DNA from 3 places in the Lentzea sp. NPDC036955 genome. Region 1 is predicted to be linked to each of the others. Evidence: riboswitches for the same ligand, from Rfam matches in the RefSeq annotation. Region 1 holds a riboswitch; each other region holds the start of a gene.
The links. A riboswitch is a leader RNA that binds a small molecule or an ion and turns the genes downstream of it on or off. The one in region 1 is predicted to bind glycine.
Positions count from the first base shown of each region.

Region 1 (10,008 bases):
CAGGGTCCCGCGCGTCACGTACGCCACGCGCTGCCCCGTCGGGTCGACGCGCGGGTCGATGACGCCGCCACCGGTCGGCAGCTCGCGCACGTCCCCGCTCACCAGGTCGGCCACGAACAGGCGGCCGGACAGGGCGAACGAGGCGACGTTCGCGTCACCGGACAGGGCGTAGCCGACGATGCCCGCGCCGGACTCGCGCGTGCGTTCGCGGCGGGCCTTCTCCTCCGCGGGCAGGTCCTCCGGATCGGTCAGCAGGCGGCCGGGATCGGCCACCAGCCGTTCGACGCCGGTGGTCGTGTTCAGCTCCCACAGCCCGTTCGCACGGCTCGTGGCCGTGGCCGGGCGCAGGAAGAACACGCGCGAACCGTCCGGCGACACCGCGAAGGTGCGCGGTGCGCCGACGGTGAACCGCTGAGAGCGCGCCTGTTGGCGCGGGAAGGAGATGTCGTTGCCCACCCGCTCACACTATCCCGCGCGCGAACGCGGGGGCATGGGAACGAAACCGCTGGTACGACGCACGTACTCGGCGTACCCCGGCCGGCGCGACACGATGTCCCTCTCGAGCAGCGGTTTGCCCGTGCCCTTGGCGAGCAGCCACGTCATGACCACCGGACTGATGACCGTGAGCGCCGCCGGCCAGGAGTGCACCGCGAACAGGAAGAGACCCCACCACACCACGGCGTCCCCGAAGTAGTTGGGGTGCCTGGTGTAGCGCCACAACCCGCGGTCCATGACGGCGCCCTCGTTCGCCGGGTCCGCCCGGAACCGCGAGAGCTGCCAGTCACCGACTGACTCAACTGTGAAGCCGACCACCCACAAGGTCGTTCCGACCCAATCTAACACTCCCCACGGCGCGTCAAGGTGCTGTGCGACCTGCACCGGCAGCGACACGATCCACATCAGAACGGCCTGCAACAGGTACACCCGGTACATCCGCAGCCGCGGATTTCCCTTGGCGCGCTTGAGGATGTCCCGATAGCGCGGGTCCTCGTCCCTGGTCCGGTTGCGCAGGAGGATGTGCACGCCGAGCCGGACGCCCCAGATCACCGTGAGCGCCGTGACCAGCACGTTCCGCACCGGTTCGCCGTCCGCGAACAGGAACGTCACCACCGCGATGACCGCGAAGCCAGGTCCCCAGGCGGAGTCGACCAGGTCGTAGCGCTTGCGCCGGTCCGCGTAGCCGAACAACGCGGTGAGCAGCACCAGCACCACGAGGAAGCTGACCGGGTAGCTCACCGGGCCACCAGCTCACGGCGCACGCGCGGCATGCCGCTGCGGCCGTTCTCGCTCGTGCGCACAGCGAGGACCTGGTCCACGCCCATCCGTCCCTCCTCGAACGTCAGCGCGCCGCCGGCGAGGTAGAGCCGCCACACGCGCGCCTGACCCTCGCCGACGAGCGCGACGACCTCGTCCCACCTCTCTTCGAGCGTCCGCGCCCACGCGCGGACGGTCCAGACGTAGTGCTCGCGCAACGCGTGCACGTCCCGGATCTCCAGCCCGGCCGCCTCCAGGAACCCGGTCGTCTGGCTGACCGGTCGCATGTGCATGTCCGGTGCCACGTACGACTCGATGAACGCACCACCGCCCGGCGCGTTCCGGCCGCGCGACATCTGCTGCAGCAGCAGCCGCCCCTCTGGCTTGAGCAGCCGGTGCAGCGTCGCGGCGTACTCGGGGTAGTTCCGCTCGCCGACGTGCTCGCCCATCTCGATCGTGGAGATCGCGTCGAACGGTTCGCCGCGCACCTCGCGGTAGTCCTGCAGCCGCACCTCGACCCGGCCCTCCAGCCCTTCGGCCGCGATGCGCGAGAGGACGTGCTCGCGCTGCTGAGCGGAGATCGTGACCCCGGTGGCGTGCACGCCGTAGTGCTTCGCCGCGTGGATGATCATCGAGCCCCACCCGCAGCCGACGTCGAGCAGCCGCATGCCGGGCTGCAGGCCGAGCTTGCGGCACACCAGGTCGAGCTTGTTGTGCTGCGCCTGCTCCAGTTCCTCGTCCTCGGCGGTGAAGTACGCGCACGAGTAGGCCATGCTCGGATCGAGCACGAGCCGGTAGAAGGCGTTGCTCAGGTCGTAGTGGTGCGAGATCGCGTCCCGGTCCCGCTTCTTGCTGTGCAGCGCGCCTTTGAGCCGTGCCTCCTCCTTCGGCGCGTCCGGGTTGCGCCCGACCACCTTGAGGTCCAGCGCGAGCCGCACCACCTCGGTGAGCTTCGGCCTGCGCGTGACGCCGCGCCGCACCAGCCCCCAGACCTGGGAGAGCCCGGCCGCGAGGTCGCCTTCCACGTCGAGCTCGCCGCTCACGTACGCCCGCGCGAGCCCGAGCTCGTTCGGGCTCCACACGAGCCGGCGCAGCGCGTCGCGGGAGCGGAGCACGAGCACGGTCCCGTCCTGTGGGCCGGCCACGCTCCCGTCCCACGCCCGAATCCCGATCGGAAGCGGCGCACCCAGCACCCGTTCCGCCACTCCTGCCAGCTGACCAGCGACGACCACCCTGCACCTCCTGCGAAACCGGCTCCGCCTGACGTTCGGGACGGCAAGAGGTTCGGTTCGTTTCTGAACCGAGACGCAACCACGCCCGTATGGCCCGGTAGAGCGAACGACGGACAAGGAGGACATGAGTGTGATCCGACGTAACCGCATTGCCATCGGGCTCGCCGCGGGACTGGCAGTTGTGCTGGGTCTTGGTGTCTGGAGCGCCACGGGAAGTGGCACGAACTCGAAGCCGGTGGCACAGACCGAAACCGACCTGGGCGTCCTCGGTGACTACGGCGACGTGGGTCAGCCCCCGGTGCTCCAGGAACCCGCTCAGGCGCCCGAGACCCCGGTTCAGCAGCAGGCACCGGAGACCCCGGCCGCGCAGCAGCCCCCCGCAGCCGCACCGGTCAGCTCGCTGAAGCTGGTCGGCAAGCCGGTCGACAAGATGGGCCTGGTCGTCCAGGACGGCGACGGCCGCACGATGTACCGCTTCGACAAGGACACCCCGAAGCCGGAAGGCAAGTCGAACTGCAACGGCCAGTGCGCCATCACGTGGCCGCCGCTGCTGTCGGACACGATCCCGCAGGTCGAGGGCATCGACTCGAAGCTCGTCTCGCTGATCACCCGCGCTGACGGCAAGAAGCAGGTCGCGATCGACGGCTGGGCGCTCTACGCCTACTCGCAGGACCCGAAGCCGGGCGCCTGGAAGGGCCAGGGCGTCGGCAACACCTGGTTCGTGATCCAGCCCGACGGCAAGCGCAACGTCGAATGCCTTCCCCCCGGCGTGACGGTGCCCGCGGCCTAGTCCCCTTGCAACGACCATCCCGTTAGGACGGTCCACCTGACACACACGACACCCTGACACGCGAAACCCCGGCCCTGGGGAAGGGGCCGGGGTTCCCGTCGTTCCGCTCTCACCCGATCGAGTGGTCTTTCACGTCACGCGGGGGCCCCGCGTTCCCCACAGGGAAACGCGGGGCCCCCGCGTGACGTTCGAACAGGCGGAGAAGGGGCGGCGCCGGAGGTCCGGTGCCGCCCCTTCGTTGCCACAGGGTCAGAGCAGGGTCAGAGCGTGGAGTACAGCGGGTGCTTCGCGGCCAGCACCTCGACGCGGGCGCGCAGCTCGTCGATCGTGGCGCCCGGCTTGAGGGCCTCGGCGATCACGTCGGCGACCTCGGTGAAGTCCCCCTCGCCGAAGCCGCGGGTGGCCAGTGCCGGGGTGCCGATGCGCAGACCCGAGGTGACCATCGGCGGGCGCGGGTCGTTGGGGACCGCGTTGCGGTTGACCGTGATGCCGATCCGGTGCAGCACGTCCTCGGCCTGCTTGCCGTCCAGCTCGGAGTTGACCAGGTCGACCAGGACCAGGTGCACGTCCGTGCCGCCGGTCAGCACCTTCACGCCGGCCTGCGCGACGTCGGGCTGCGAGAGGCGGTCGGCGAGGATGCGGGCGCCGTCGAGGGTGCGGCGCTGGCGGTCGGCGAACTCCTCCGACGCGGCGTGCTTGAACGCCACGGCCTTGGCGGCGATCACGTGCTCCAGCGGACCGCCCTGCTGGCCGGGGAACACCGCCGAGTTGATCTTCTTGGCGATGTCGGCGTCGTTCGACAGGATCACGCCGCCGCGCGGACCGCCGAGGGTCTTGTGCGTCGTCGTGGTCGTGACGTGGGCGTGCGGGACGGGCGAGGGGTGCAGGCCCGCGGCCACGAGGCCCGCGAAGTGCGCCATGTCGACCATCAGGTAGGCCTCGACCGAGTCCGCGATGCGGCGGAACTCGGCGAAGTCCAGCTGGCGCGGGTAGGCGGACCAGCCGGCGACGATCAGCTTCGGGCGGTGCTCGGTGGCGAGGCGCTCGACCTCGGCCATGTCGACGCGGCCGTCACCGTCGGAGACGTGGTACGGCACGACGTTGTAGAGCTTGCCGGAGAAGTTGATGCGCATGCCGTGGGTCAGGTGACCGCCGTGCGCGAGGTCCAGGCCGAGGATCGTGTCGCCGGGCTGCAGCAGCGCGAACATCGCGGCGGCGTTGGCCTGGGCGCCGGAGTGCGGCTGGACGTTGGCGAAACCGGCGCCGAAGAGCGACTTGATGCGCTCGATGGCGAGGCGCTCGACGACGTCGACGTGCTCGCAGCCACCGTAGTAGCGGCGGCCGGGGTAGCCCTCCGCGTACTTGTTGGTCAGCACCGAACCCTGGGCCTGCAGCACCGAGACCGGCGTGAAGTTCTCCGAGGCGATCATCTCGAGGGTGCCCTGCTGGCGCGCCAGCTCGGCCGCAACGGCCTGCGCGACCTCGGGGTCGTACTCCGCGAGGGAGGCGTTGAACTGGTCGGACATCTGGAGGATCTCCCTACTTGGCGCGCTTGTAGAACGGAAGTGCGACGACCTCGACCGGCTGCTTCTTGCCGCGGACGTCCACCAGCAGAGGGGTGCCGGGCGCGGAGCTCGCCCGGTTCACGTAGGCCATCGCCACCGAGTAGCCCAGGGTCGGCGACAGCGCGCCCGAGGTCACCTCGCCGACGACCTCGTCGCCGTTCAGCACGGCGTAACCGTGGCGGGGCGCGCGGCGCTCGGGGGTCTTCAGACCGACCAGCACGGAGTCCACATCGGACTCGGACACCTCGGTCAGCGCCTCGCGGCCGACGAAGTCGCCCGGCTTGTCGAGCTTCACGACCCGGCCGAGACCCGCGTGGTACGGGGTGAGCGAGGTGGTCAGCTCGTTGCCGTACAACGGCATTCCGGCTTCCAGGCGCAACGTGTCGCGGCAGCCGAGACCGCACGGCTTGAGCTCGTGCGGCTGCCCGGCCTCCAGCAGCGCCGTCCACACTGCGGCGGCGTCGTCGGGCGCGACGAACAGCTCGAAGCCCTCCTCGCCGGTGTAGCCGGTGCGCGCGAGCAGCGCGTCCACCCCGGCCACCTTCGAGGGGTAGGAGGCGTAGTACTTCACCGTCGACAGGTCGGTGTCGGTCAGTCCGGCGAGGACCTCCACCGACTTCGGGCCCTGGATCGCGATCAACGCGTAGTCCGTGGACCTGTCCGTGACGGCGGTGTCGAACCCGGCGGCCCGCTCGACGAGCGCCTCGGCGACCACGGCGGCGTTCGAGGCGTTGGCGACGACCATGAACTCCTCGTCGCCCAGCCGGTAGACGATCAGGTCGTCGACCACGCCGCCGTCGGCCTGGGTGATCATCGTGTAGCGGGCCTTGCCGACCGCGAGCGCGGAGATGTGGCCGACCAGCGCGTAGTCGAGCGCGGCACCGGCCTGCGGCCCGGTCAGCACGATCTCACCCATGTGCGTGAGGTCGAACAGGCCAGCGGTGGTGCGCACGGCGTGGTGCTCGGCCAGCTCGCTGGAGTAGCGCAGCGGCATCTTCCAGCCCGCGAAGTCGGTGAACATCGCGCCGAGCGACTCGTGCTCAGCGTTCAGTGGCGTGAGGCGGGACATCAGAACGCTCCTCCAGGGTGCGCCGAAGAGCCGGGCCAGGCCGGCTGAGGCAACAGAAGAATGACACGGTCCACCGGAGACTCCTCACCAGAGCGAGCCTCCCCCTCTGTCATGAGCCTGAGAGCTTCGTCGCCGGAGCGACTTGCACCGTGGGCGAGGCTCCTGATGAGCCTGCTTTCCAGAGTTGCCTTCGTCGTGCGGTATCTGTGCCTGAGAGATTCCGGGGAGGAGTTGCTCCTTCGGCGCTCCCGCTGAAGGGAGCTCTCCCGCGCGACATCGACGGCCGTGTTCAGTTGGTTGCCCCAGACGCTAGCAGGCCGAACGTCACAGCGGCACGCCCTGAGCAGTCTTCTCCACCACCTTGCGCTCCGCCCAGAACGACAGGAACGGGATCGTCCCCGCGACCAGCACGAGCGCGGTGCCCTTGATGGACCAGCGCAGCTTCAGCGCCAGGTCGACCGAAAGCACCAGGTAGATGGCGTAGAGGAACCCGTGGATCGGGCCGACGACCTTCATCGCCTGGTCCATGCCGGCGGCGTACTTCAGCACCATCGCCACGACCAGCAGCAGCAGGAAGACACCGACCACGTAAGCCATGACCCGGAACCGGGTCAACGCACCCTTCATCTGCCCGCCTTCGCTCAACGACCGTCCCGCGCGTTGAGGTCCGCGAGCATGCGGTTGTAGGCCGCGAGCTCCGCGTCTTCTTCGTCGTCGAAGTGCTCGACAGGCGCGGGTTTGACGGCGTCAACGGTAGTCACCGGTGCGACGGGGGGTGCAACCGGCTCCGGTGCGGAGAGAGCCTCGTCACGGCGCTGGCGCGCGAGACGGCGGAACCGCCACACCATGAAGAGGGGGAAGAGGCCGAAGAGCGGCCACTGGAGCACGTACCCGAGGTTTTGGAACGTGCCGCTCGCGGACTCGAAGCGCTGCCACTGCCACCACGCGAGCCCGCAGCAGAGGACCAGCGCCGCCAGACAGGCGAGCGCGATCAGCACACGCTGGGGAGTAAGGAGGCCGCGCACGACCTCCACACTACTGGGGTGAGGCCTCCTGTCAGGAGGCCACCCGTGAGGGGTAGCGCGCCACGGGAGCGCGCGTGCCCGTTTGCGAGTGAACTTCGGGGCTGCCGATGCCTCGACAGCCCGCTTCTCCTACGCCACGCCGTCCCGGCGCTGCCTCTGCAGACGAGCAACGCACCAGGCCGCGGCCGAACCGCGGCGGAGGTGCTGGAGAACCGTCATCGGTCCCAGGCGCCTTCCGAGGTCGGCAGGCGTGAGGCCGGCGGCGCGGTAGTCGAGCGCGCGCTGGTCCAGCGGGCTGATGCCCGCGTCCCACCACTGCTCGGCCTCGGCGACGTCGCCCACCAGCTGCCAGTAGCTCGCCGCGGCGGCGAGCAGTGCCTCGGGTGCCTCCGGCGCCCGCTTGCGCATCGCGGCCACGTAGGCCGGATCCGCCGAGTCGACCTTGACCAAGCCACGCGGCCCACTCCTGCCTCCCCGCTGCACGGGGATGCCGGGCGCCGAGGGGGGAGCCTCCGCGAGCCACGCGTTCTTGATCCGGTTCACCTCCTGCATCTCTGCGTCGTCAGACCGTTCAGCCGCCCACTGCTGCAACAGCTCGTGGACCCCGGAGTCCTCGACCATCCATGCCTCCTCGTCGGTCGGGGATCGGCCATTGCAGCGGAAGGTATTCGGTAGGTCTGACAATCGCCAGACCCTGAATCGCCAGAACACCCGTTACCAGTGCGTGATTGGCCTCATTCCACCCGTCCGGCTCAACGCGGAGGGCCGAGGATCACCGAGGGTCACTAGGCGACGGGGGTGGCCGTCCCGAAGAGGCTCCTGACGAAGGTGATGATCGACTCCGCACCCTCGCGCAGCCAGCCGAGGGCCGTCTGGACCCCCGACGCGGACTCTTCCGGCTGGGTGATCAGGAGGAACAGCACCAGCGCGACGCCCGCCAGCACCAGCACCTTCTTGAGGTTCACAGGTCCCTCTCCGTCCATGTCGCTCACAGGTGGGCGGCGAACCGCCCGTGTCACCCGACATGCTCCCTCATTCACCCGTGCGATGAACAACCACCACGCCAGGCGGGGCGGCGGATCCACCGCCACCGCACGTCTGCACCGGGCCTGTTGTCACCCGAATGGCGGCTAAAGCCGCCGGTTTCCAGCGCCGATGTCCTGGGCACGAGGTGAGCGCGAGGACCCTCGAATCCCACAGCTTGGACAAGACACAGGTGCACCGGGCCTCACCCGGATGCCGAATGCCCGGCATCACGCTCCGTCACGGCGTGGTGTCGTCATTAATGCGCCTCCGACCGTTCACGCAATTGCTCCAGCCCGCCGCAGTTCCGCAATTCGGTCTTCCGCCACACCCATGTTCGCGAGCACTTCCGCGGTGTTCGCCCCGACCGGCACCGGAGGGGTCGGAACCGCCGCCGGGGTCCGGTCGAACCGGGGCGCCGGCGCCGGGTGCCGCACACCGGCGACGTCCACGAAGGTGGCGCGCTCCGCGGTGAACGGGTGCTCCGCCGCCTCGGCCGGGGTCAGCACCGGCGCCAGGCAGGCGTCCGTGTCCCGCGCGAGGTCGGCCCACTCGTCCCTGGTGCGGGTCCTGACCGCCGCCGCGATGTGTTCGCGCAGCTCAGGCCACCGGGCCGGGTCGTTGCGCGACGGTGCGTCCGCCAGCCCCAGCACGCGCACCAGGTCGGCGTAGAACTTCTCCTCCAGCGCGCCGATGGCCACGTACCTGCCGTCCGCGGCCTCGTAGACGTCGTAGAACGGCACCCCGCCGTCGAGCATGTTCTCGCCGCGGCCACCGGACCACATGCCCGCGTTGCGCATGCCGTGCAGGAACGTGGTGAGCAGCGCGGCACCGTCGACCATGGCCGCGTCCACGACCTGGCCGCGCCCGGACCGCTCCCTCTCGTACAGCGCGGCGAGCACGCCGAGGGCCAGCAGCAGCCCTCCCCCGCCGAAGTCACCCAGGAGGTTGATGGGGAACGACGGCGGCCCGCCGGCCCGGCCGAGCGGTTCCAGCGCGCCCGCGACGGCGATGTAGTTGATGTCGTGCCCGGCCCGGTCGGCCAGCGGCCCGTCCTGGCCCCACCCGGTCATGCGCCCGTAGATGAGGCGCGGGTTGCGGGCCAGGCACTGCGCGGGCCCGATGCCGAGCCGTTCGGTGACGCCCGGCCGGAAGCCCTCGACCAGCACGTCCGAGCGTTCGACCAGGGTCAGCACCAGCTCGGCGCCCTCGGGCGTGCGGGTGTCGACCGCGATCGAGCGCCGGTTGCGGCCGAGGAAGTCACCGGGGACCGCCGGGTGGGCGCCCGGTTTGTGCACCTGGACCACGTCCGCGCCGAGGTCGGCGAGCACCATGCAGCCGAACGGCGCGGGCGCGAGGCCCGCGAGCTCGACGACCTTCAGCCCCGCGAGCGGCCCGCTCACAGCGACCTCGCGATGATTTCCTTCATGATCTCGTTCGTGCCGCCGTAGATCCGCTGCACGCGGGCGTCGGTCCAGGCGCGGGAGATCGGGTACTCGTTCATGTAGCCGTAGCCGCCGAAGAGCTGCAGGCACTCGTCGACGACGCGGCTCAGCCGGTCGCTCGCCCAGTACTTCGCCATCGCGGCGGTCGGCACGTCGAGCTCGCCCCTGAGGTGCTTCTCGACGCACTCGTCGATGAACGCCCTGGTCACGGCCGCCTCGGTGGCGCACTCGGCGAGCTTGAAGCGGGTGTTCTGGAACTTGATCAGCTCCTTGCCGAACGCCGTGCGCTCCTTCACGTACTTCAGCGTCACGTCGACGGCGGCCTCGATGCCCGCGATCGAGGCGACGCCGATGATGAGGCGTTCCTGCGGCAGCTGCTGCATGAGCTGGACGAAGCCCATGCCCTCCTGGCCGCCCAGCAGGTTCTCCGCGGGCACCCGGACGTCGTCGAAGAACAGCTCGGCGGTGTCCTGGCCCTTCATGCCGACCTTGTCGAGCACGCGGCCGCGCCGGATGTCGTGCTCGACCACGAGCAGCGAGATGCCCTGCGCGCCCTGGCCGGGGTCGGTCTTCGCGACGACGACCACGAGGTCGGCGTGCACGCC
Region 1 covers NZ_JBVJRC010000007.1:106,564-116,571, forward strand. The annotation lists gene ACZ7CF_RS24220 (S9 family peptidase) at 1-456, opposite strand, end outside; gene ACZ7CF_RS24225 (DUF1295 domain-containing protein) at 466-1,236, opposite strand; gene ACZ7CF_RS24230 (class I SAM-dependent methyltransferase) at 1,233-2,426, opposite strand; gene ACZ7CF_RS24235 (COG4315 family predicted lipoprotein) at 2,722-3,276, shown strand; gene glyA (serine hydroxymethyltransferase) at 3,537-4,802, opposite strand; gene gcvT (glycine cleavage system aminomethyltransferase GcvT) at 4,816-5,910, opposite strand; glycine riboswitch at 6,010-6,097, opposite strand; glycine riboswitch at 6,099-6,189, opposite strand; gene ACZ7CF_RS24250 (DUF3817 domain-containing protein) at 6,235-6,537, opposite strand; gene ACZ7CF_RS24255 (hypothetical protein) at 6,552-6,908, opposite strand; gene ACZ7CF_RS24260 (helix-turn-helix transcriptional regulator) at 7,065-7,556, opposite strand; gene ACZ7CF_RS24265 (hypothetical protein) at 7,721-7,900, opposite strand; gene ACZ7CF_RS24270 (CaiB/BaiF CoA transferase family protein) at 8,237-9,361, opposite strand; gene ACZ7CF_RS24275 (acyl-CoA dehydrogenase family protein) at 9,358-10,008, opposite strand, start outside.

Region 2 (10,008 bases), on a different contig from region 1:
TCTCTGGGCCGGCATGTCACTGCCTTACCCGAACCGATCTCATTTCACACGTGTACTGACCCCGTGCCCAGGGAAATCACCTGCTGGAGGCAGGAGCTCAAGGGGAGGAGAGTCGTGCTGGTGCGAGAGGACTTCCTGGCCCTCCGCTTCCCCGCGGACGCACACGAGGTCGGGCCCGTTCGGCACCGGCTGCGTGACTGGTTGCGAGGCGGCGGGTTCACCGACGACGAGGCCGACGACCTCGTCCTCGCGGTGAGCGAAGCGGTCAACAACTCCGTCGAGCACGCCTACCCCGGTTCCGAGCACGGCACGGTCGAGGTGCGCGCCCGCATCGAGAGCGACGGCACGACCGTGGTGGACGTCATCGACCACGGCCGGTGGCGCGTGCCACCACCCGCGCTCACCACGCGCGGCAGGGGACTCCTGCTCATGCGGGAGAGCGTGGACGACGTCGAGATCCACCGCTCGCCGAACGGCACCACCGTGCGGCTGCGCAGAACCCGGTCGCCCGTGCCCGCGACGTACGACACCGCACCCGACTGCCACGTGCATGCCTACGAGACCTCCTCGGGCGTGGTGGCGGTGGTCCGCGGTGACGCGCCCGCCGAGGCGGGACCGTCGTTGCGGCGGAGGCTGGTCACCGCCGCGCGCGGCGGCACCGTGCCGCTGACCGTCGACCTGAGCGGTCTCGGCCCGCGGCGCGAAGGCATCGCGCACGCACTGGCCGAGGTCGCGTCGGCGCTGGCCGCGGCGGGCAACCGGCTCACCGTGGTGCCGGAAGCCCCGCAAGCCCCCTGAGCCCGATGGGTCTCGGCTCAGGCCGGCACGCGCAGTCGTCGTAGTCGTCCCGGGCCGGGTTCGTCCCAGGTCAGGTGGTCTCAGCTCAGGGCGGCGTCCACCGAGTCGTGCACGGCGAGCACCTCGCCCAGCCCGGTGGCCTCCAGCGGACGCGTCACCGCGCGCTTGGTCGCCACGACCTTCAGGGTCGCGTTGCGCTGGGGGGCCAGCCGCGCCGCCTCGACGAGCACGGCGAGTCCGGCGGAACCCAGGAACGTCACGCCGGTCATGTCCACCACGAAGGTGCCACCGTCGGTGAGGCCGTTCACGAGGGCGTCGCGCAGCGTCGGCGCGGACACCATGTCCACCTCGCCGGACACGGCGAGCACCGTGACGCCGTCGGACGGCTGCCGGGCCGACAGCTCAATGGTCTGCGGGTCCTGCACAGTCACCGATCTTCTCCCTACTCGGACCACGGGGAGCCGCCACAGCAGCGGTCCCCACCACGCGGCTGCTGGCTCAACCGCTGCGACATCACCGTACGGGAGAGGTCGCTCGACAGGACAGGTCGCCGCTTCCGTACCCCGGTCGCCGAAGACTCAAACCTGCAACTCCGCCCAAAGTTCGCGAGCGGTGTCATAGGCGGTCCGCGGCGGCACCGTGACGTCCTCACCAGTGTCCTCCAGGTCCCCGCCGACCACGAGCACCAGGGCCGCCGCGACGTCGCGGAGCTTCACGTTCGCGTGCTGGCTGGCCCGCACGAGCAGCTCGAACGCCTCGCCCGGCCGGCATCCCCGCGCACCCACCAGCAGCCCCTTGGCCTGCTCGATGTAGCGCCGGTGCTGCACCATCCGCACCATCTGGTCGGCCCGCAGGACCTCGCCGGCGCAGAACTGCACCACCGCGGCCGCCGTCGCGAGCAGCGGCTCGATCTCCTCGACCACCTTCAGGTCCTCGATGCCAGCCGGGTGGTCCAGGTAAACCGTCAGCACTATCGGTCCGCTGTCACCCCAGCTCCCCGGCACCGCCACCACGTGGTGACCGCCGAGCTCGGCGGTCACCTGCCGCTCGTCGCGGGAGGCGTCGACGAGTGGTCCCTCCCCGGCCTCCACCTGCGCCCGGTCCAGTTCCTGCGCCACGCCGACCGCCCGCAGCACCGCCCCGTCGGGCCACACCGACAGGCCCACCCCGCGGCAGCCGTCGAGCTGCGCGCCGAGGTGGTCGAGCAACCGGGAGAGGAGCTCCGGCCCGAATTTCACCTGGTCCACGCGGACACGTTAGGCCGCGCCGATCGGACTGACGAGATGGGTGGTCATCGGCGCACGACGAACGGTTGCGCGAGCAACGACGTGGCCATCCGCCGCGCTTCGGCCCCGAACAGCTCGGCGCGGCATTTGATCCAGTTAACGCTCCGGACCCGGAACGGACACGTGTTCTGAACCACAGTCAGCCAGAATTCGTTCACAGGGATAACGCCGGAGCCCCGGTGGCCGACATCCCTGATGTCACGGAGGGACTGAGATGAGAACCGCCATGGAGACCGAGCCGCAGCCGGCCGAGCAGCTGCCCACCGCGCCGTGCAGCGTGGTGTGGAGCCGGGGTCACGCGTACGTGCTCGAGGGTTTCCGCGCCCGCTGGGTGGGCCGCGACGACCGCGGTCGCCCGTGCTCGCTCACCGGTGCCGAGATGCAGCGCCGCGGCTGGACGTTCACCCGGACGGCCTGAGCTCCCCCCACCCCACCGGGCCCCGTCCCCCGACCGGCCGCGCAGCTCCTGCGACCACCCGCACCGCGTGCCGTGACGCCATCCGGCAGCCCGTGCGCGGCCACTCGTTTAGAGTGCGGGTGTGCGTGACCCGGCTGATCGCCTGCTGACGATTCCGAACCTGCTCAGCGTGTTGCGGCTGGCCGGTGTTCCGCTCTTCCTGTACCTGTTGCTCGGACCCCGCGCCGACGGCTGGGCGCTGCTCGTCCTCGTCTTCGCGGGCCTGTCCGACTGGCTGGACGGCAAGCTCGCCCGCTGGCTGAACCAGATGAGCCGGCTGGGCGCGCTGCTCGACCCGGCCGCCGACCGCCTCTACGTGTTCTGCACGCTGCTGGCGTTCGTGGTCAGGGACATCGTGCCGCTGTGGATCGCACTCGTGCTGGTCGGGCGCGAGGTCGTCGTCGGCATCTGCCTGCTGGTCCTGCGGCAGCGCGGCTGGGGCCCGTTCGAGGTCACCTACCTGGGCAAGGCCGCGACCTTCAACCTGCTGTACGCGTTCCCCCTGCTGCTGCTCGCGCAGGGCGACTCGGCGTGGGCGCAGCTCGCACTCCCGTTCGCCTACGCGTTCACCGCGTGGGGTGCAGCGCTGTACCTGTGGTCGGCGCTTTTGTACGTCTACCAGTTCTTCTCGGCCCTGCGGGTCACTCCCGGAAAGGCCGCGTGAAAAGATCACCCCATACAGGTTCAGCACGAGGAGCGCAGTCAGTTGATTCCCGAGGAGCTTCGTTACACCGAGGAACACGAGTGGGTCGCCACAACAGGTGAGAACACCGTGCGCGTCGGCATCACCGACTACGCCCAGGAACAACTCGGTGACGTGGTCTTCGTCCAGCTGCCCGAGGTCGGCCACACCGTCTCGGCCGGCGACACGTTCGGCGAGGTCGAGTCCACCAAGAGCGTGTCGGACCTCTACTCGCCGCTCGACGGTGAGGTCGTCGCGATCAACGACGCCCTGGTGCAGTCGCCGGAGTCCATCAACTCCGACCCGTACGGCGAGGGCTGGATGGTCGAGCTCCGCCTGAACGACCCCGAGGCGGTCGAGGGGCTCTTGGACGCCGACGGGTACAAGGCGTTGGTGGAGAAGGAGTGACGTCGATCTTTCGCCGGATCTTCGGCCGGAAGGGGAGGCGCTCCTCGGGGGGCGACTCGAACGCGATAGGTTTTACCGGAAACGACGGACCCAGCAGCAGGAGGAGAGCTCAGGTGAGCACGAACGACGGCCCAGGCGTTCCGCCGGAGCAGTCCCCGGAGCGGACCTCCGTCTTCCGGGCGGACTTCCTCCAGGAGATGGAAGGCGGCGCCGAGGCGCCCGCACAGGAGCCGGCCGTTGCCGGTGTCGACGCCCTTCCCGCCGGTTCCGCGCTGCTCGTGGTGAAGCGCGGCCCGAACGCCGGTTCGCGGTTCCTGCTGGACCGCGACACGACGAGCGCGGGGCGCCACCCCGACAGCGACATCTTCCTCGACGACGTGACGGTCTCGCGCCGCCACGCAGAGTTCCGCCGGGAGGGCGGCGAGTTCGTCGTGATCGACGTGGGCAGCCTCAACGGCACCTACGTCAACCGCGAGCCGGTCGACCAGGCCGTCCTCGCGAACGGCGACGAGGTCCAGATCGGCAAGTTCCGCCTGGTCTTCCTGACCGGTCCCGGCTCCGCGGGAGCCTGACGGTCCGGGGCCTGCCGGTCCCGGGTCTGCGGGATGACGAGCGTCGGGGCGGTGCTCACGCAGCTCCGCCCCGAGTTCCACCGTGCAGTGCTGTTGCCGTCTTCTCCACTGTTTTGCGCCATTGAGCAGTTCGCCGCGCTCCGCGGGAGTTTTCCTGCGTCGAGCCCGAACGCACTCGTGCGCTGACCGCCTTTGCGCGGAACTCCTGCCGGTTCGCCGTGCTTTCCGGGAATCGGCCGGCCTCTTCCGCTCGTTGTACCCGGTGCGGGGAAGAGCGGGTTCGAGCGGCCATCGTCTTGATCACGTTCTGCCCGCAACGATTGAGCACACGGCCCGCTTGGCGGGTAGCGTCGAACGCGTGTGCCGGGGGATGCTCGGAGACGTTCCGGGTACTCCCCAACGAGTCAGAGGGAGGCGAGACCCGATGAGCGAGATGCGTGTCGTGGGCGTCCGGGTGGAGCTGCCCCAGAACCAGCCGATCCTCCTGCTGCGCGAAACCGAGGGTGAGCGGTACCTGCCGATCTGGATCGGCTCGGTCGAGGCCACCGCGATCGCGCTGGAGCAGCAGGGCGTGCGACCGGCCCGCCCGCTCACCCACGACCTGCTCAAGGACGTCATCGGGGCGCTGGGCCGCAACCTCGAACAGGTGCGGATCACCGACCTGCAGGAGGGCACGTTCTTCGCCGAGCTCGTGTTCGACGGCGACGTGCGCGTGTCCGCCCGCCCGTCCGACTCGGTGGCCCTCGCACTGCGCGTCGGCGTGCCGATCCACGCGGAGGAGTCCGTGCTGGCGGAGGCCGGTCTGATCATCCCGGACGAGCAGGAGGACGAGGTCGAGAAGTTCCGCGAGTTCCTCGACTCCGTGTCCCCCGAGGACTTCCGGGGCGCCGACACCTGAGTTCCCCCGACTGTCGCTGACCGTCTTGTTCGGACCCGGCGCCGATCGGTGGGGTGTCCCTCGATCGGACTACTTTCCGCACATCATGGCCGCTAAACAATCACTAAACGTCACCTGAACGTCCTAGTTCGGGTGACGGTGCGGACCCCCGCCTCAGGTTGGGGGCCAACACTCCCCGCGCGTCGCGTTGACCTGCCCTCGGAGCGGTCTTACCGTCGAACTCGAGTGGACGTCGCCGGTCTGCGCGAGTGGACCAGGCGGCTTGACGGCCCCGACTTTCGTGGCCGTTGGCGAGGGGAGGCAGGCGTGGTCGAGGAAGCGCCCTTGCGGGCCGAATCCGGGCAGCAGGGTGAGCTGTTCCCGGACTCCTCGCTGCCGGACGAACTCGTCGGCTACCGGGGACCCGCGGCGTGCCAGATCGCCGGGATCACCTACAGGCAGCTCGACTACTGGGCCAGGACCGGCCTGGTCGCGCCGACGGTGCGGATGGCGCACGGCTCCGGCAGCCAGCGGCTCTACTCCTTCAAGGACATCCTCGTCCTGAAGGTCGTGAAGCGGCTGCTGGACACCGGGGTCTCGCTGCAGAACATCAGGGTCGCCGTCGACCACCTGCGCCGCCGCGGCGTGCAGGACCTGGCGCGGATCACGCTCTTCTCCGACGGCACGACCGTCTACGAGTGCACCTCCCCCGAGGAGGTCGTCGACCTGCTCCAGGGCGGGCAGGGCGTGTTCGGCATCGCGGTGAGCGGTGCGATGCGGGAGATCAGCGGGACCATCCACGAGTTCCCGGCCGAACGTGCGGACGGCGTGGAGATCGCGCCGATGACCGAGGACGAGCTGACCCGCCGCCGCCGGGAGCGCGCCACCGGCTGACCCGCTGTCGCCGGCTCAGCCGGTTCCGTCGCTGAGACGTAGGTCGCGTCGGTGGGGACTGGCGGGCCTGCCTGCGGGTACTCTTCACGGGTAGTCGCTGAACTCAGGCGGGAGAGACCGGGTGCTGCACCCGGCGCCGAAGGAGCAAGTTCCTCCCCGGGAACCTCTCAGGCACCCAGGACCGCGTGAGCGAGACGCCTCTGGAAAGCGGATCTCTCGAGATCCCGCCGACGGTGAAAGCCCGCTCTCGTGGCGGGTGAACCTCTCAGGCGCCCGATGCCGGGTACGGACAGAGCGGGGAGGGCACCAGGACACGTGTGCCCGCAGCCCCCCGGAGGCGTTAGATGACGCAGGACCGCATTCCGCTCGCCGCTCTCGAGCACGGCACCCCGTTCGCGGACCGGCACGTCGGCCCGCGCCCCGCCGAGCTCGCCCGCATCCTCGACGTGATCGGTGTCGGATCGCTGGAGGAGCTGGCGCAGCACGCGGTGCCCTCGTCCATCCACGAGCGCGACCTGGTGCTGGACCTGCCGGCGCCCGCCACGGAGACCGAGGCGCTGGCCGAGCTGCGCGCGCTCGCCTCCCAGAACCGGCCGATGACCCAGATGATCGGCCTGGGCTACTACGACACCGTGACGCCGGGCGTGATCCTGCGCAACGTCCTGGAGTCGCCCGCCTGGTACACCGCGTACACGCCGTACCAGCCGGAGATCTCGCAGGGCCGCCTGGAGGCGCTGCTGAACTTCCAGACGATGGTCGGCGACCTGACCGGCCTGCCGATGGCCAACGCGTCCATGCTGGACGAGTCGACCGCCGCCGCCGAGGCCATGACCCTGGTGCGCCGCGCGGGCAGGGCGAAGTCGAACAAGTTCGTCGTGGACGCCGACACGCTGCCGCAGACGCTGGCCGTGATCGAGACCCGCGCCGAGCCGCTGGGCATCGAGGTCGTCGTCGCCGACCTGTCGCAGGGCATCGAGGGCCTGGGCCTGGGCGGTGACTTCTTCGGCGTGCTGCTGTCCTACCCCGGTGCGTCCGGTGTGGTCCGCGACCAGGCCGCGCTGGTGGAGGAGATCCACGCCGCCGGCGCGCAGGCCGTCGTCGTCGCCGACCTGCTGGCGCTGACGCTGCTGCGCCCGCCCGGTGAGATCGGCGCGGACGTCGTCGTCGGCACCACCCAGCGCTTCGGCGTGCCGATCGGCTTCGGCGGCCCGCACGCCGGCTACATGGCCGTCCGCTCCGGCCTGGAGCGCCAGCTGCCCGGCCGCCTCGTCGGCGTCTCCGTCGACGTCGACGGCTCGCTGGCCTACCGCCTGGCGCTGCAGACCCGCGAGCAGCACATCCGCCGTGAGAAGGCGACCTCGAACATCTGCACCGCGCAGGTGCTGCTCGCCGTGATCGCGTCGATGTACGCGGTCTACCACGGCCCCGAGGGCCTGCGCGCCATCGCGACCCGCGTGCACCGCCTGGCCACCGTCCTCGCGACGGGCCTGTGCGAGGCCGGTCTCGACGTCGTGCACGGCGAGTTCTTCGACACCGTGCAGGTGCGCGTCGAGGGCCGTGCCGCCGAGGTCGTCGCGAAGGCCCGCGAGCTCGGCATCAACCTGCGCCTCGTGGACGCCGACGTCGTGGCGGTCGCTTGCGACGAGAAGACCACGCGTGCGCACGTCGTCGCCGTGTGGGAGGCGTTCGGCGTGACCGGGTCCGATGTGGACGCGATCGACACCGACACCGCCGACGGCATCCCGTCGGACCTGCGCCGCACCTCGGACTACCTGACCCACCCGGTGTTCCACGCGCACCGCTCCGAGACCGCGCTGCTGCGCTACCTGCGCGCACTGTCCGACAAGGACGTCGCGCTGGACCGCAGCATGATCCCGCTCGGCTCCTGCACGATGAAGCTGAACGCGACCGCGGAGATGGAGTCCATCACCTGGCCCGAGTTCTCGACGCTGCACCCGTTCGCGCCGGTCGAGGACGCGAAGGGCCTGCTGACGATCGTGTCGGACCTGGAGGCGTGGCTGGCCGAGGTCACCGGCTACGACGCCGTGTCGCTGCAGCCGAACGCCGGCTCGCAGGGCGAGTTCGCCGGCCTGCTGGCGATCCGCGCCTACCACCGCGCCAACGGCAACTCCGCCCGTGACGTCTGCCTGATCCCGTCGTCCGCGCACGGCACGAACGCCGCGTCCGCCGTCATGGCCGGCATGCGCGTCGTCGTCGTGAAGTGCGACGACAAGGGCAACATCGACATGGGCCACCTGCGCACCACGGTCGCCGAGCACGCCGACGACCTGGCCGCGATCATGATCACCTACCCGTCGACCCACGGCGTGTACGAGGACACCGTCCGCGAGGTCTGCGGCCTGGTCCACGACGCGGGCGGCCAGGTGTACGTCGACGGCGCGAACCTCAACGCGCTGATCGGCCTGGCCCGCTACGGCAAGTTCGGCTCGGACGTCTCGCACCTGAACCTGCACAAGACGTTCTGCATCCCGCACGGCGGCGGCGGCCCCGGCGTCGGCCCGATCGGCGTGAAGTCCCACCTCGCCCCGTTCCTGCCGAACCACCCGCTGCAGCCCACCGCGGGCCCCGAGACGGGCGTGGGCCCGATCTCCGCGGCCCCGTGGGGTTCCGCGTCGATCCTGCCGATCTCGTGGGCGTACGTGCGCATGATGGGCGGCGACGGCCTGCGCCGCGCGACCCTGACCGCCGTGGCCGCGGCGAACTACGTGGCGCGCCGCCTGGACGAGCACTACCCGGTCCTCTACACCGGCGAGGGCGGCTTCGTGGCCCACGAGTGCATCCTCGACCTGCGCCCGATCACCAAGGCCACCGGCGTGACGGTCGACGACGTGGCGAAGCGCCTGGCCGACTACGGCCTGCACGCCCCGACCATGTCGTTCCCGGTCGCCGGCACCCTGATGGTCGAGCCCACCGAGTCCGAGGACCTGGCCGAGATCGACCGGTTCATCGACGCCATGATCGCCATCAAGCGCGAGATCGACCGCGTCGGCGCCGGCGAGTGGCCCGTCGAGGACAACCCGCTGCGCAACGCACCGCACACCGCGGCCTGCGTGACCGTCGGCGAGTGGGACCACCCGTACACCCGCGAGGAGGCCGTGTACCCGGCCGGTACCGGTGCTCCGAAGATCTGGCCGCCGGTCCGCCGCATCGACGGCGCGAAGGGTGACCGCAACCTGGTCTGCTCCTGCCCGCCCCTCGAGGCCTACAGCAGCTGATCCACACCGCGGAGGAGGGGCGCACCCAGGGGCGCGCCCCTCCTCTCACGCTCCGACCGGACAGGTCTCGTCGCCGCAGTTCTCCTGCTCGGTGATGCCCGGCCTGGTGAGGTCGTGCTCGAACGCGAAGTGGAAGCAGTCCGGGTGCATCCGCTCGAACAGCTCGAAGTCCTCCGGGGCCAGCTCCACGGCCTCACCGCACCGCTGGCACGTCTGTTCCTCTGCCACGGTGGAATGGTCTCATCCGCGCCGGGCGAACAGCACCGCGCCGTCCTCGCCGAGCAGCCACTGCGCCTCGACCGCGAACCCGGCGTCGCGCAGCCACGCCGCCACCCGCTCCGGCCGGCGCAGGTGGACGTGCACGCGCATCGGGTGCCCGCCGTAACCCCGCGTCTTCAGGTTCGTGCGGTCGCCGACGTGGAAACCCAGCTGCAGCAGCCCGCCCGGCCGCAGCGCGTCCCGGAAGTGCCCGAGCACGACCGGGACCAGCTCGTCCGGCACGTGGATCAGCGACCACCAGGCCAGCACCCCGCCGACCCGGTCGCCGAGCGGGTCGGTCATCGACCCGACCTCGAACCGCAGCCCGGGGTGGTTCCGCCGGGCGAGCGCGACCATGGCGGGGGAGAGGTCGATCCCGAACGCGTCCGCGCCGAGCCCGTGCAGCAGCGCCGTGACGTCGCCGGGGCCGCAGCCGACGTCGGCGACGGGACCGTCCACCTCCTCGGCGAACAGCCGCAACGCCGCCCGCAGGTGCGGCATCCCGTCCAGCAGGCCGCGCGTGTAGTCGGCGTAACTGGC
Region 2 covers NZ_JBVJRC010000008.1:88,388-98,395, forward strand. The annotation lists gene ACZ7CF_RS27175 (ATP-binding protein) at 115-798, shown strand; gene ACZ7CF_RS27180 (STAS domain-containing protein) at 879-1,229, opposite strand; gene ACZ7CF_RS27185 (ANTAR domain-containing protein) at 1,377-2,045, opposite strand; gene ACZ7CF_RS27190 (hypothetical protein) at 2,299-2,502, shown strand; gene ACZ7CF_RS27195 (CDP-alcohol phosphatidyltransferase family protein) at 2,624-3,205, shown strand; gene gcvH (glycine cleavage system protein GcvH) at 3,248-3,631, shown strand; gene garA (glycogen accumulation regulator GarA) at 3,745-4,203, shown strand; gene ACZ7CF_RS27210 (bifunctional nuclease family protein) at 4,628-5,101, shown strand; gene ACZ7CF_RS27215 (MerR family transcriptional regulator) at 5,408-5,974, shown strand; glycine riboswitch at 6,073-6,168, shown strand; gene gcvP (aminomethyl-transferring glycine dehydrogenase) at 6,319-9,210, shown strand; gene ACZ7CF_RS27225 (hypothetical protein) at 9,256-9,438, opposite strand; gene ACZ7CF_RS27230 (class I SAM-dependent methyltransferase) at 9,451-10,008, opposite strand, start outside.
Region 2: another riboswitch for glycine. It lies ahead of gcvP (aminomethyl-transferring glycine dehydrogenase); the one in region 1 lies ahead of gcvT (glycine cleavage system aminomethyltransferase GcvT).

Region 3 (10,008 bases), on a different contig from region 1:
ACGGCGTGCAGCAGCAGCTCAACGCCATGCTCGGCGCGCAGGCCCAGGCCGCCGGTGCCACGTTCGTGAACCCCTACGACATCAGCGCGGGCCGCGACACGTGCGCCGCTCCGTGGGACAAGTGGGTCGAGGGCATCATCCCGACGAGCATCGCGTTCCCCGTTCACCCGAACGCCAAGGGCATGGCGGCGGTCGGTGACCAGGTCGCCGGCGCGCTCGCCGGGACGGAGCTCGCGGGCGTCTAGTTGCACGCCGTGAGGGCGGTTTACACGATCCGGTGTTACCGCTGAGTTGAATGGAGTTCCGGGTCCTCGCCACGCCATGGTGGTGGCATGGCAAGGACCCGACTTCTGCTCGCCTGCCTCGCGCTCGCCGTTCCCCTGGTTCCCGCGACCGCACAGGCAGCGCCCTTCCTCCCCGCATCCGGCCTGGTGCTGACGGTGCAGCCGGAGATGGGCGCCCTCAGCACCACGCAGCTGCAGTGCGACCCCGCCGGCGGGCTGCACAAGCACGCCCAGCAGGCGTGCGACCAGCTCACGCCGGTCGACGGCGACTTCCGCAGGCTGGAGGACACCGGCGCGATGTGCACGATGGAGCTGAACCCGACGAAGGCGATGCTGCGCGGCAAGTGGCGCGGCAAGAGGATCGACTTCCAGCAGGTGTACTCGAACCCGTGCGCCGTGCGCGCCCACACCGGCAAGGTCTTCGACTTCTGACCCCCTGACCGCGCCACCGGTGTTCCAGCGCACCGCCGTCGTGCTGGAGCACCGGTGGCGTTCAGCTCGCTCCGCCTAGGCTGCGGCCATGGGGGACTTCCTGGTCTACGCGGTCGGCTTCCCGGCCACCTTCCTGCTGCTGGTGCTGGGAATGGCGCTGGCCGCGCGCCGCATCCTCGGCCTGCGCGTCGGCCTGGTCCGCACCGCGCTCATGTGCCTGCTGGCCATGTCGATCGCCTCCGGCCTCTTCGGCACCACCACCGCGGAGCCCTCGCCCGCGCTGGTGAGCGTCCAGCTCGGACTGTCGCTGCTCGTCGTGATCGGGCTGCTGGCGCTCGCCGAGGTGCTGGTGCCGACCGGCTCGATCCCGCCGGTCACCGAGTGGTGGGGCCTGCTCCGCCGCCGGATCGCCCGCACCCGCCGGTACTCGCGCATCACCGCCATCGCGTTCCGCCACGGCCTCGGCCCCTACCTGCGCGGCCGGGAACGCACCGCCACCGGCCTCGCCCGGTCGCTGCGGCTCGCGCTGCAGGACGCCGGGGTGACGTTCGTGAAGCTCGGCCAGGTGCTGTCGACCCGCTCCGACCTGCTGCCCGCCGACTTCGTCGCCGAGCTCAGCCTGCTGCAGGACGAGGTGTCCGCCGCGTCCTGGGAGTCGGTGCGCGCGGTGCTCGACGCCGAGGTGGGCGTGGACGCGTTCACCTCGGTCGATCCCGAACCGCTGGCGGCGGCGTCCATCGCGCAGGTGCACCGGGCGGTGCTGAGGACCGGTGCCGAGGTCGTGGTGAAGGTGCAGCGCCCGGACGTGCGGGCGGTCGCCGAGGGCGACCTGGACATCGTGGGCCGGCTGGCCGAGACGTTGCAGCGCACGCGGTGGGGTGCGGCGCTGGGCGTGCGGGACCTCGCGAACGGGTTCGCGGCGGCGTTGCGCGAGGAGCTGGACTTCCGGGTGGAGGCGCGCAACATCGCGGCCGTCTCCGCCGTCGCGGACGCCTCCGTCGGCCTGCCGCACGTGCACCTGTCGACCGAGCGCGTGCTGGTGATGGACCGCCTCGACGGCGTGCCGGTCCGCCGTGCCGCGGCGGACGAGGGCCTCGCGCGCACGTTGCTGCGGTTCGTGCTGCGCCAGGTCGTGCTCGACGGCGTCTTCCACGCGGACCCGCACCCCGGCAACGTCCTGCTGCTCGCCGACGGCCGCCTGGGCCTGCTCGACTTCGGCTCGGTCGGCCGCATCGACTCGGCGCTGCGCTCGGCGTTGCAACGGCTGCTGCTCGCCATTGACCGCGGTGACCCGGCCGGCCTCACCGACGCGGTGCTGGAGCTGACCTCCCGCCCCGAGGACATCGACGAACAGCGCCTGGAACGCTCGCTCGGCCAGTTCATGGCCCGCCACCTCGGCGCCGGCATGCGCCCGGACGTGGAGATGTTCGGCGACCTGTTCCTGATCGTGTCCCGCTTCGGCCTGAGCATCCCGCCGGAGGTCGCGGCCGTGTTCCGCGCCCTGGCGACCCTGGAGGGCACCCTCGGCGTGCTCTCCCCAGGTTTCGACATCGTCGTGGAGTCACGCGCGTTCGCCGCCGAGCAGATCTCCGAACGCCTCACCCCCGAGTCGGTCCAGCGCACCCTCACCGAGGAGCTGCAGGCCGTCCTGCCCGTGCTGCGCAGGCTGCCGCGGCGCGTCGACCGCATCACCGGCGCCGTGGAACAGGGCCGCCTGAGCATGTCGATGCGCCTGTTCGCCGACGAACGCGACCGCGCCTACGTGACCGGCCTGCTGCACCAGGTGATGCTGACCGTCCTCGGCGCGACCGCGGGCGTGATGGCCGTGCTGCTGCTCGGCGCCGACGGCGGCCCGCAGGTCGTGCCGGACCTGGGCCTGCACCAGGTGCTCGGCTACAACCTGCTGATCATCTCGGTGCTGCTGGGCCTGCGCGTCGTCGTGGCCGTGTTCCGCCCGCGCCGCGCCTAGGTCCTTTGTGCACCAGCCACGGCGTGAGCGCTGAGCACCGGAGCGGCACCCGGTGCGTCGAGACGACACACGTTCGGGTTCCAGTCGCTGAACCCGCGCCACTGGCGGATTGTCCGGCGCACCGCGGTGGGCGACCATCACCCGATGAGTTGTGAGACGGGCGTGCGGTGGAAGTGGATACCGTTCGTCGTGCTCGGCTTCGTGCTGCTGAGCTGGATCGTGTTCGAGGCGCTGAACCTGATCGACTTCGAGGGGGTCGTCACCTGGGTGCGCGGCATCGACCCCGTGTGGGCCGCGGCCGTGATCTTCGCCCTGCTCGTCGTCGACGTCCTCCTGCCCGTGCCGTCCACTCCGCTCATCGTCCTCGCCGGAACCGCGTTGGGCCTGCCGTTCGGCCTGGTGCTCGCGGTCGTGGGCTCCCTGGGCTCCTCCGCGGCGGGCTACGCACTGGGCCGCTTCGCACGCCCGTGGCTGGTGCGGCGCGTCGTGACCATCGAGGAGCTGCGGGAGATGCGGCGGTGGGGACGGCAGTTCGGGCCCTGGTTCTTCGGGGTCGCACGCGGAATCCCGATGATGGCGGAGACGGTGTCCGTGTCGGCCGGGGTGTCGCGGGTGTCGTTCGGAACCTTCATGACGTCCACCCTGCTGGGAACCGTCCCGATCTGCGCGGCCTACGTCTTTGCCGGGTCACGGGCGGACACCGTCGAGCAGATCGTCATGATCAGCGCATTCGGTTTCCTGGCCACCGCCGGGTTGTTCTACCTCCTGCGGCGTCTCGTGAAAACACCGTAAACCGCTTGCGCGGTGTGGTTTCCTGTAGTCAGGCCCGGTGCGCAGCAGAGGGTTACTTCGGTATCTCAGGTTCGACTCCTGAAGGCCGGCCAGTCCGGCTCTTCGCCCACCCCGGTGGGCAGTCACCTTCTGCGCCTTGACCTCGGGCCACCCTTCTGCCACGCCACCGAGTTCCTGAGAACAATTCGGTGGCGTGGCGTGGTTGTCTGTACGTGCACCCGGTGCGAAACCTTTCACCGCAAATGGGGCGGTCGCGGGTTTGAATCCCGTCAGCCGGATTCCTGTCCGCTGTGCGCTCCCCCGTCTCGCCTCCCGAGGGGGAAGAGCCATGTCGAAGTTCAACGTCCTGAAGGCGCGTCCGTTCGGGAAGAGCCCCATCGGGTCGAAGCGGTCCGGCCGCACCCACGAGGGCGGCGCCGGCTACGAGCGCACCGCGCTGGGCGAGCTGTTCCTGCTGGCCGTGTCGAACATGGGCGGCGAGCAGACGTTCTACGAGAGCGGCGGCACCCGCGACGAGCGCTACGCGCAGTTGGTGCGCACGGCGGCGTTGCAGGATCCCGAGTGGACGGCGCGGATGCTGGCGTGGCTGCGCGGCGAGGCGAACATGCGGACCGCGGCACTGGTCGGCGCCGCCGAGTTCGTGAAGGCGCGGCTCGAGGCCGGTGCCGACGCGGGCGTGACGAACCGCGCGGTCGTGGCGTCGGTGCTGCAGCGCGCGGACGAGCCGGGCGAGCTGCTGGCCTACTGGACCGCGGTCCACGGCCGGGCCGTGCCGAAGCCCGTCAAGCGCGGCATCGCGGACGCGGTGCGGCGGCTCTACGACGAGCGGTCGGTGCTCAAGTGGGACAGCGAGGCGCGCGGCTTCCGCGTGGCCGACGTGCTGAACCTCGTGCACCCGTCGCCGAGCGCGGCCTGGCAGGGCGACCTGTTCCAGTACGTGCTCGACCGCCGCCGCGACCCGGACGTCACCGTTCCCGAGTCGCTGCGGACCGTCGCGGCACGGCGGGAGCTGATGGCGTGGCCGGTCGAGCAGCGCCGGGCGTTGTTCGGGCGACCGGACGCGGCGGACGTGCTGCGGCGGGCCGGGATGACGTGGGAGTCGGTGGCCGGGTGGTTGCAGGGTCCGATGACGGCGCAGGTGTGGGAGGCACTGGCACCGTCGATGGGTTTCATGGCCGCGATCCGCAACCTCAGGAATTTTGACGAGGCGGGCGTGTCGGACGAGGTCGCGGCGCAGGTCGCGGCCCGGCTGGCCGACCCCGGCCAGGTGGCGCGGTCGCGGCAGTTCCCGTTCCGCTTCCTCTCGGCGTACGAGGCGGCGCCGAGCCTGCGCTGGGGCCACGCGCTCGACCGGGCGCTGCAGGCGTCGCTGGGCAACCTGCCGGCGCTGCCGGGCCGGTCGCTCGTGCTGATCGACACCTCGGGGTCGATGACCTGCACGGGCTACTCGGCGCGTTCGAAGGTCACGCCGGCCAAGGCCGCGGCCGTGTTCGGCGTGGCGCTCGGGGCCAAGGGCGAGCAGGTCGACGTCCACGGGTTCGCGACCGGCGTGTTCCGCCACGAGCTGCGGCGAGGGGCGTCGGTCATCAGCGAGGTCGACCGGTTCCTGGGCAGGGTCGGTGAGGTCGGGCACGGCACCGACGTCATCGGTGCGCTGAAGAGCTCGTACCGAGGGCACGACCGGGTGTTCATCATCTCGGACATGCAGACGGTCGCCGGGCCGGGCGGTGCCGGGGTCGACGACGTCGTGCCGCGGCACGTGCCGGTCTACGGGTTCAACCTGGGCGGGTACCGGCAGGGGGCGTTCGCGTCGGGCACGGGGAACCGGCACGAGTTCGGCGGCCTGACGGACGCGACGTTCCGCGCGGTTCCGCTGATCGAGGCGGGGCGCGACGCCGACTGGCCGTTCTGAGCAGGCAGGCCCGCACACGCGCTGTGTGCGGGCCTGCCGTCCGAGCGAGCACTAACTTTTCGTAAGTGCAATGGGGTACCCTCGCGGACATGGAGTTCACCGTGTTCGCGAAGGCGTGCCCGTCACGTCCCACGCTGGAGCACGTCACCGGCCGGTGGGGCAGCCTGACGCTGAGCGCGCTGGTCGACGGGTCGCTGCGGTTCAACGAGCTGCGCCGCCGGGTCGACGGCGTCAGCGAGAAGATGCTGTCCCAGACGTTGCACGCGCTGGAGCGCGACGGGCTCGTGCACCGCGACGCGCAGCCGACGAACCCGCCGCGGGTCGACTACAGCCTCACGCCGCTCGGGCGCGAGACGGCGGAGAAGCTGATGGCGTTGATCGTGCTGCTGGAGTCGCGGATGCCGGACGTGATCGAGGCCCAGCGCCGGTACGACGCCAGGCCCTGACCGGCCTCAGCACTCGATGACGTTGACGGCGAGACCGCCGCGCGCCGTCTCCTTGTACTTCACCGACATGTCCTTGCCGGTGTCCCGCATGGTCTTGATGACCTTGTCCAGCGACACGAAGTGCGAGCCGTCGCCGCGCAACGCCATGCGCACCGCGGTGATCGCCTTGACGGACGCGACGGCGTTGCGTTCGATGCACGGGATCTGCACCAGGCCGCCGATCGGGTCGCACGTGAGGCCGAGGTTGTGCTCCATGGCGATCTCGGCGGCGTTCTCGACCTGCTCCGGGGTGCCGCCGAGGACCTCGGCGAGACCACCGGCGGCCATCGAGCACGCGGAGCCGACCTCGCCCTGGCAGCCGACCTCGGCGCCGGAGATCGAGGCGTTCTCCTTGAACAGCACGCCGATGGCGCCTGCGGTGAGCAGGAACCTCACCACGCCGTCGTCGTTCGCACCGGGCACGAACCTGGTGTAGTAGTGCAGGACCGCGGGCACGATGCCGGCCGCGCCGTTCGTCGGTGCGGTGACGACCCGGCCGCCGGCCGCGTTCTCCTCGTTGACGGCCAGCGCGAAGAGCGTGACCCAGTCCATGACGCGCAGCGGGTCGGTGACGAAGTGCTCGCCCTCCAGCCGTTTGCGCATCTCGGCGGCGCGGCGGCGGACCTTGAGACCGCCGGGCAGGATGCCCTGCTCGGTGCAGCCGCGTTCGACGCACTCCTGCATCACGTGCCAGATGTGCAGGAGCCCGGCCCGCACCTCCTCCTCCGAGCGCCACGACAGCTCGTTGGCCATCATGATCTCGCTGATCGACAGGCCGGTCTCTCGGCAGCGCGCGAGCAGCTCGTCGCCGGTCAGGAACGGGTGCGGCAGCGGGGTCGAGTCGGGTTTGATGCGGTCGCTGCCGGACGCGTTCTCGTCGACGACGAAGCCGCCGCCGATCGAGTAGTAGACGGCGTGCTCGACCGGCTCGTCACCGCGGAACGCCTCGAAGCTCATGCCGTTGGGGTGCAACGGGAGCGACTTGCGGCGGTGCATGACGAGGTCGCGGTCGTGCGCGAAGCCGATCTCGTGCGTGCCGCCGAGCCGCAGCCGTCCACTCGCGACGATCTCCTCGACGCGGTGGGCGGCGGCCGCGGGGTCCACCTCCTCCGGGAGGTTGCCCTCCAGGCCGAGGAACACGGCCTTGGGGCTGCCGTGGCCGTGCCCGGTGGCGCCGAGCGAGCCGAACAGCTCGACGTGCACGCGGTCCACTTCGGACGCGCGGGCGCCGAGCTTCTCGACGAACATGGCGGCGGCGCGCATCGGGCCGACGGTGTGCGAGCTGGACGGCCCGATGCCGACGGAGAACAGGTCGAAAACGCTGATCGCCACTGATCAGTCCTTCGTGGTGGGTGCGAGCGGGTCAGTCCGAGGTGAGCTCGGCGTACTTGGCCGCGGTGAGCAGGTCCTCCGCGGAGTCCACGCGCACCTTGAACAGCCAGCCGGCGCCGTACGGGTCGGTGTTGATGATCGCCGGGTCGTCGACGACGGCGGTGTTGACCTCGAGGACCTCGCCGGTGACCGGGGAGAACAGGTCGCTGACGGACTTGGTGGACTCCAGCTCGCCGCAGACCTGGTTGGAGACGACCTCGGCCCCGACCTCGGGGAGCTGGACGAAGACGATGTCACCCAGCGCGTCCGCGGCGTACTCGGTGATCCCGCAGGTCAACGGGTCCTGGGTGCCCGGCGTCCAGTCGACCCACTCGTGTTCGGCGGTGTAGAGCAGGTTCTCGGGGAACTCCACGGCGACTCCTCTGGCAGATGACGGGCAGGAAACGTGCGCCCCCTCCGCCGTGCAGAGTTGCCTACCCCGAGTGGTCTTGCTGCCTGAGAGTGTGCGGGAGCTTGCCCCTTCGGCGCCCCGACCAGCTCGTCGAGGTCTCTCCCACCCGGGTTCTGGTGCCCGTCAGGGGCACCGCGGCCGTTATTCAGTTCCGGTGGGAACGCTATGTGGGCCCGCCACCGGGTGTCAACGCGGGACCGGTACAGGCGTGGCGCAGGTCGCTTTGTCCCAGCAGCACAACCGGCCTGGTCCCGAACAGTGCAACCCGCACAGTGACATGACCTCCCGGCTGCCCCACATTGTGAGATAGCAGCCAGCCGAAACGGAGGAGTCATCGTGCGGATCGCCGTTCCTCGCGAGATCAAGAACCACGAGTACCGCGTCGCCCTCACGCCGGCCGGGGCCCACGAGCTGACCAGCCGGGGCCACGACGTGTACGTCGAGCAGGGCGCCGGTCTGGGCTCCGCGATCACCGACGAGGAGTACCTCGCCGCGGGTGCGAAGGTCCTCCCGACCGCCGACGACGTCTGGGCCGAGGGCGACCTGGTCCTCAAGGTCAAGGAGCCGATCGCGGAGGAGTACCCCCGCCTGCGCTCCGGCCAGACCCTCTTCACCTACCTGCACCTCGCCGCCGACAAGCCGCTGACCGAGGCCCTGCTGGCCTCCGGCACCACGGCCATCGCCTACGAGACGGTGCAGCTGCCGAACCGCTCGCTGCCGCTGCTCGCCCCGATGTCCGAGGTCGCGGGCCGCCTCGCCCCGCAGGTGGGCGCGTTCAGCCTGATGAAGCCCTCCGGTGGCCGCGGCGTGCTGCCCGGCGGCGTCCCCGGTGTCGCCCCTGCCCGCGTTGTCGTGATCGGCGGCGGTGTGGCCGGTGTCAACGCCGCCACCATCGCCGTCGGCATGGGCGCCGACGTGCAGATCCTCGACACCAACGTCGACCGCCTGCGCCAGATCGACGCCCAGTTCCAGGGCCGCCTGCGCACGCTCGCGTCCAACTCGTTCGCGATCGAGCAGGCCGTCCGCGAGGCCGACCTGGTCATCGGCGCCGTCCTGGTGCCGGGTGCCGCGGCCCCGAAGCTCGTCTCGAACGCGCTGGTCGCGGAGATGAAGCCGGGTTCGGTGCTCGTCGACATCGCCATCGACCAGGGCGGCTGCTTCGAGGACTCGCGCGCCACCACGCACGCCGAGCCGACCTACGAGGTCCACAACTCGGTGTTCTACTGCGTCGCCAACATGCCCGGCGCCGTCCCCCGCACCTCCACCTACGCGCTCACCAACGTGACGCTGCCCTACGCGGTCGCGCTGGCCGGCAAGGGCTGGGAGAAGGCGCTGAAGGACGACCGTTCGCTCGCCCTGGGCCTCAACGCGCACGCCGGTCAGCTGACCAACGGCCCGGTGGCCGAGGCGACCGGCCTGGTGCACACGCCGCTGGAGTCCGTGGTCTGAGAGCCAGTCGGATGGAGGAGCCCCCGCACGCGGAGCACGCTGCGGGGGTTTCGCCTTTCACGGGCGCGCCTCCTCGCGGTCACCGCAGCGCGGCCACCCGCGCCTTGACCCCGTCGATCACGCAGTCCAGCCCGAACTCGAACTGCCCCTCCAGCGACCACAGCTCCTGCTGGTCCAGCATCTCGACGTAGCGGGGGTGCTTCTCCCGGTACAGGTCCGCGATCCGGCCGAGGTCCGGTGGCGGTTCGTCGTGGCCGCCGCGGCTGCGGAAGTTCGCCTCCGCCGTCGTGTACCCGACGACGAAGCTCGACACCGCCGACATCGCCTGCGACGCCTGGACCATCGTCAGGCCGGCCGCCCGCATGGGTTCGAGCATCGCGTCGGCCATGGCGACGGCGTTGGGACCGATGGTGGTGAACTCGCCGATGCCGCGCACCCACCACGGGTGTGCGAGCGCGAGGCGGCGGAACGCGTGCATCATCTCGCGCAGCGCAGGTTCCCACGCGGCGCCGGGGGCCGGGCGCGGGAACTCGCCGTAGATCTCGTCGAGGCACAGCTCGATGAGCGCGTCCTTGGTGGGCACGTGCCAGTACAGCGACATCGGGGCCGCGCCCAGCTCGGCGGCGAGCTTGCGCATGGACAGCTTCGCCAGGCCGTGCTCGTCCAGCACCTCCATCGCCTTGCGGACGATGGCCTCCCGGCTCAGGCCGAGGTGCTGGCCGCTCGCCGGCCTGGGTTTGCCGAACCACACGCTGTCCACGGCTCGATACTAGGCACGCCGCAGCAGCACGCTCGCCACAACACCTCCCAGGAACACGGACACGGCGCCGGCCACCAGGCTGACGCTCATGCCCGACGAGAACGCCTCGCGCACCACGGTCAGGTCCGCGCCGCTGTGCAGC
Region 3 covers NZ_JBVJRC010000005.1:464,997-475,004, reverse strand. The annotation lists gene ACZ7CF_RS19565 (SGNH/GDSL hydrolase family protein) at 1-245, shown strand, start outside; gene ACZ7CF_RS19560 (SSI family serine proteinase inhibitor) at 333-716, shown strand; gene ACZ7CF_RS19555 (ABC1 kinase family protein) at 805-2,685, shown strand; gene ACZ7CF_RS19550 (TVP38/TMEM64 family protein) at 2,830-3,477, shown strand; gene ACZ7CF_RS19545 (TROVE domain-containing protein) at 3,806-5,389, shown strand; gene ACZ7CF_RS19540 (winged helix-turn-helix transcriptional regulator) at 5,479-5,835, shown strand; gene ACZ7CF_RS19535 (L-serine ammonia-lyase) at 5,842-7,206, opposite strand; gene gcvH (glycine cleavage system protein GcvH) at 7,238-7,618, opposite strand; glycine riboswitch at 7,680-7,772, opposite strand; gene ald (alanine dehydrogenase) at 7,994-9,106, shown strand; gene ACZ7CF_RS19520 (TetR/AcrR family transcriptional regulator C-terminal domain-containing protein) at 9,186-9,866, opposite strand; gene ACZ7CF_RS19515 (MFS transporter) at 9,876-10,008, opposite strand, start outside.
Region 3: another riboswitch for glycine. It lies ahead of gcvH (glycine cleavage system protein GcvH); the one in region 1 lies ahead of gcvT (glycine cleavage system aminomethyltransferase GcvT).